2 regions of the Pantoea sp. KPR_PJ genome follow, and region 1 is predicted to be linked to the other one. Evidence: predicted binding sites of a transcription regulator. Region 1 holds the regulator's gene; the other holds the start of a gene.
The links. Region 1 encodes PhoB, which activates phosphate uptake and scavenging genes when phosphate is short. Its sites were predicted from a motif close to CTGTCATAAAACTGNCNNAT; they were not measured.

Region 1 (2,465 bases):
GGCTGAGCTGTTTTTCGCGTCCTGACTGGCCCGCGCGGCTACGCAGAATATCGCGCGGCCGCAGATAGGGGATGGCGCACAGCAGCGCGCCGGGCTCGCCCTGACGCGTGTTGAGCAGCAGCAGGTTATGGTCCGCCTGCGGCGTGGTGATAACCTGCGTGTTAAGACAGGCGAGCAGCGCCCGCGACTCGTTAAGCGTTGCCACCGAATCGTGGTTGCCCGCCAGCACCACCAGCTGGCAGCCGGTGGGCTGTAGCGCCACGACGAACCGGTTAAACAGCTCGCGGGCATAGCTTGGCGGCGTGCCGCTATCAAAAAGATCGCCCGCCACGATCAGGGCATCAACCTGATGCTCTTCAATGCGCGCCAGCAGCCAGTCAAGAAAGGCCTGATGCTCGGCCGCCCGGCTTTTGTTATAGAAAAACTGACCGAGATGCCAGTCCGCGGTGTGAATGATGCGCATAAAACTCCCTGCCGTAACGGTTTGCCGGACGATTATAACGGCTATGCCACAAAAGCAAAAAAAGCCGCTGTTGCGCGCATACCGCGATATTAAAGCGCTGATTAAGCCGCTATGTTTTTCATAAAAGTGTCATAAATCTGACGCATAATGACGCCGCATATAACGGTGACAGTGGTTACATCAGCAGGAGTTACAATGGCTAAGCGCATTTTGGTTGTGGAAGATGAAGCCCCTATCCGAGAAATGCTGTGTTTCGTTCTGGAGCAGAATGACTACCAGCCCATTGAGGCCGAAGATTATGACAGCGCGATAGGGAAACTGATCGAACCCTGGCCAGATCTGATTCTGCTGGACTGGATGCTGCCGGGCGGTAGCGGCATTCAGTTTATCAAACATCTCAAGCGGGAAGCGCTGACCCGCGATATTCCGGTTATGATGCTGACAGCTCGCGGTGAAGAGGAAGATCGCGTGCGCGGTCTGGAAGTGGGCGCGGATGATTACATTACCAAGCCGTTCTCACCTAAAGAGCTGATGGCGCGCATCAAGGCGGTCATGCGCCGCATTTCGCCGATGGCGGTGGAAGAGGTGATCGAGATGCAGGGACTGAGCCTGGATCCGTCGTCACACCGCGTGATGTCAGATTCAACGCCGCTGGAGATGGGGCCAACGGAATACAAACTGCTGCACTTTTTTATGACCCACCCGGAGCGCGTTTACAGCCGCGAGCAACTGCTGAACCACGTCTGGGGCACCAATGTTTATGTTGAGGATCGCACCGTTGACGTTCATATCCGTCGCCTGCGCAAGGCGCTGGAAGTTTCCGGCCACGATCGCATGGTTCAAACCGTGCGCGGAACGGGGTATCGTTTCTCCGCCCGCTATTAAACGGAGTCTTTACCGTGCTGGAACGACTCTCCTGGAAGAGGCTACTCTCTGAGCTGGCGCTGGCCTGCCTGCCCGCGCTGATTATCGGCCTGATTATTGGCTATCTGCCCTGGCTGCTGCTGGCCAGCGTGCTCGGCATTATGTTCTGGCATTTCCATAATTTAATGCGGCTGTCGCACTGGCTATGGCTGGATCGCACCATGACCCCGCCTGCCGGACGGGCGAGCTGGGAACCGCTGTTTTATGGTCTCTACCAGATGCAGATGCGCAACCGGCGGCGGCGGCGCGAACTGGGCAACCTGATTAAGCGCTTTCGCAGCGGTGCCGAAACCCTGCCCGATGCGGTGGTGCTGACCACCGAAGAAGGCACCATTTTCTGGTGCAACGGGCTGGCGCAGCAGCACCTTGGCCTGCGCTGGCCAGAAGATAACGGGCAGAACATCCTTAACCTGCTGCGCTATCCCGAGTTTTCCCGCTATATCCGCCAGCGCGATTTCAATAAGCCGCTTACGCTGATCCTCAATAACCAGCACCATATGGAGTTCCGCGTCATGCCCTACAGCGAAGGGCAGTGGCTGATGGTGGCGCGCGACGTCACGCAGATGCATCAGCTGGAGGGGGCACGCCGTAATTTCTTTGCCAACGTCAGCCATGAGCTGCGTACGCCCCTGACGGTGCTCCAGGGGTATCTGGAGATGATGAACGATTCGGTGATGAATGAGCGTTCACGCGGTAAGGCGTTGCAGACCATGCAGGAGCAGACGCGGCGCATGGACAGTCTGGTGCGCCAGCTGCTGACGCTGTCACGCATTGAGGCGGCACCCGCCATCGATATGAAAGAGACGGTCGATGTGCCGATGATGCTGCACCTGCTTCAGCGCGAAGCGGAGACGCTGAGCGGCGGGCGACACGAGATCCATTTCCACACCGATCCCCACCTTAAAGTTCGCGGTGACGATGATCAGCTGCGCAGTGCTATCTCCAACCTGGTGTATAACGCCGTTAACCACACGCCAGAGGGGACGCGCATCGACATCAGCTGGCTTCGTAACCGTCAGGGCGCACAGTTTAGCGTCTGCGATAACGGACCGGGGATCGCTGCTGAGCATCTGCCGCG
Region 2 (2,465 bases), on a different contig from region 1:
TCCAGCGCATGCAGGCCGATCAACATCACCGGACCATAAATCAGAAAGCCGATAACGATCATGCAGGCCATATCAACGCCAGGATTGCCCGGTGGATTGAACCAGTAAACCACCGTTGCAATTGTCACCAGCGTCATAAAAAACACGCCGGTCGCGCCGCGATTGCCTTTAAACACCTTGTCCGACATCCAGCCGCAGAGCAGCGTGCCCGGAATACCCGCATATTCATACAGGAAGTAGGCCCATGAGGACTTGTCCAGCGTGAAGTGCTTCACCTCTTTCAGATAGGTCGGTGACCAGTCAAGAATGCCGTAGCGGAGCAGATAGACAAAGACGTTGGCCAGCGCGATGTACCACAGCAGCTTATTAGGCAGGACATACTGCATAAAAATCTGCTTCGCCGTCAGCTCTTCTTCATGCGAGGCGCTGTAGTCGGGTGGATAGTCATTTTTGTAGGCTTCAATCGGTGGCAGACCACAGGACTGCGGCGTATCGCGCATTAACGCGAAGGCGATCAGCGCGACGATGATGGCACCGAAAGCCGGCATATAGAGTGCTGCTTTCCAGTCGTTAAACCAGGCCATGCCGAGCAGGAACAGCAGCGGGGGAAGGCCGCCGCCCACGTTATGTGCACAGTTCCAGACGGAGACAATTCCGCCACGCTCTTTCTGCGACCACCAGTGCACCATCGTGCGGCCACACGGCGGCCACCCCATGCCCTGGAACCAGCCGCAGATAAACAGCAGGCTGAACATGATCATAATGCTGGAGGTGGCCCAGGGAACAAAGCCCATGATCAGCATCACCGCAGCGGCAAGGATCAGGCCGGCGGGTAAGAACACGCGCGGATTGGAACGGTCAGACACCGAGCCCATGATAAATTTCGAAAAGCCGTAGGCAATGGAGATACCTGAAAGCGCAAAGCCAAGATCGCCGCGTGAAAAACCCTGTTCGACCAGATAAGGCATGGCCAGTGCAAAGTTCTTACGCACCAGATAGTAGGCGGCATAGCCGAAAAATATCCCCAGGAAAATCTGCCAGCGCAGACGACGATAAAGTGGATCGACGCGATCCTCAGCGACTTGCGGTCGATGTGGTGCAGGTTTAAAAATACTCAGCATAAAGGCCCCCCAGGGCGCATTGTTATAAGTAAAATCAGCGATTTCGCCCAGAAACGAAATGAAATGCTCTTTTCCGCGTCTATTTTGTCCTTTTTCGCGCATCAAGGCTGTGATAGTTGACACATTTGTTACAGTTTTATGACAATAACGGTAAGTAATGTTTATTTTGTGGCACGGTTTTGCTCTGCCACCGGAATATACAGGGACTGATCGTTTTAATTGCGAACACTTGTAAACCAGAAATCGCCACGCGCCTGCAGCACTTTGATTACACTATCGGCCTCACCTTATTTCGGGATCGAAGCTGTGCTGTTATTGATCGTTACGACCATTCTCTGGGCTTTTTCATTTAGCCTGATCGGGGAATATCTGGCGGGGCAGGTGGATACCTGGTTCTCCGTATTAATGCGCCTGGCGCTGGCAGCGCTGGTGTTTTTGCCTTTCTTGCGCTGGCGCGGCTACCGTCCGTCAACGCTGCTGCTCTATATGCTGGTAGGAATGCTGCAGCTCGGCATCATGTATCTGATCAGCTTTGAAGCTTATCTCTATCTCAGCGTCTCAGAGTTCCTGTTGTTTACCGTGATGACGCCGCTGTACGTGACGCTCATTTACGATCTGATTAGCAAACGGCCACTGCGCATCGGTTACGCTTTTAGCGCCCTGCTCGCCGTGGCCGGAGCCGCCATCATTCGCTATGACAAGGTCAGCGATCACTTCTGGTTTGGCCTGCTGCTTGTGCAGCTGGCAAATATCTGTTTTGCCGTCGGCATGGTGGGTTACAAACGACTTCAGGAAACGCGTCCCATGCCGCAGCACACGGCGTTTTCATGGTTTTATCTCGGTGCGGTGCTGGTTGCTATCCTGGCCTGGTCTCTCTGGGGTAACCCGGACAAGCTGCCGACAACGTCGCTGCAGTGGGGAATTTTAGTCTGGCTGGGGGTGGCTGCTTCGGGTCTGGGCTATTTTATGTGGAACTACGGCGCGACGCAGGTCGATGCGGGCACGCTGGGGATCATGAACAACATGCACGTTCCGGCGGGGCTGCTGGTGAATCTGGCTATCTGGCAGCAAACCCCCCACTGGCCCAGCTTTATTGCCGGCGCACTGGTTATTTTTGCTTCGCTCTATGTCCATAAGCGCTGGATAACAGGCCATAAGTAAGCGTTTGATGGCCTGTTTGATCGGGAGCTTACTGACGAGAGTAAGCCCCGGCTGATTATTTTCCTGAATCTTGCGGCGGCAGCGCGCCTACCTGTATTTTATTTTGCAGCCAAACAGCCGGTTAATCACCCTGATTGTTTTGTTTACCGCCAGGCTGTTTTTGTCAGAGTAAGCCAGTAATTC

Region 2: glpT (glycerol-3-phosphate transporter) is a predicted target of PhoB. The motif match lies at 1,247-1,266, and genes of this name have one in related genera.

What each region holds. Positions count from the first base shown of each region.
Region 1 covers NZ_JABMIK010000003.1:165,269-167,733, forward strand. Annotated here, with positions in the region: gene sbcD (exonuclease subunit SbcD) at 1-463, opposite strand, end outside; gene phoB (phosphate response regulator transcription factor PhoB) at 659-1,348, shown strand; gene phoR (phosphate regulon sensor histidine kinase PhoR) at 1,363-2,465, shown strand, end outside.
Region 2 covers NZ_JABMIK010000008.1:197,598-200,062, forward strand. Annotated here, with positions in the region: gene glpT (glycerol-3-phosphate transporter) at 1-1,121, opposite strand, end outside; gene HP564_RS16745 (carboxylate/amino acid/amine transporter) at 1,428-2,282, shown strand.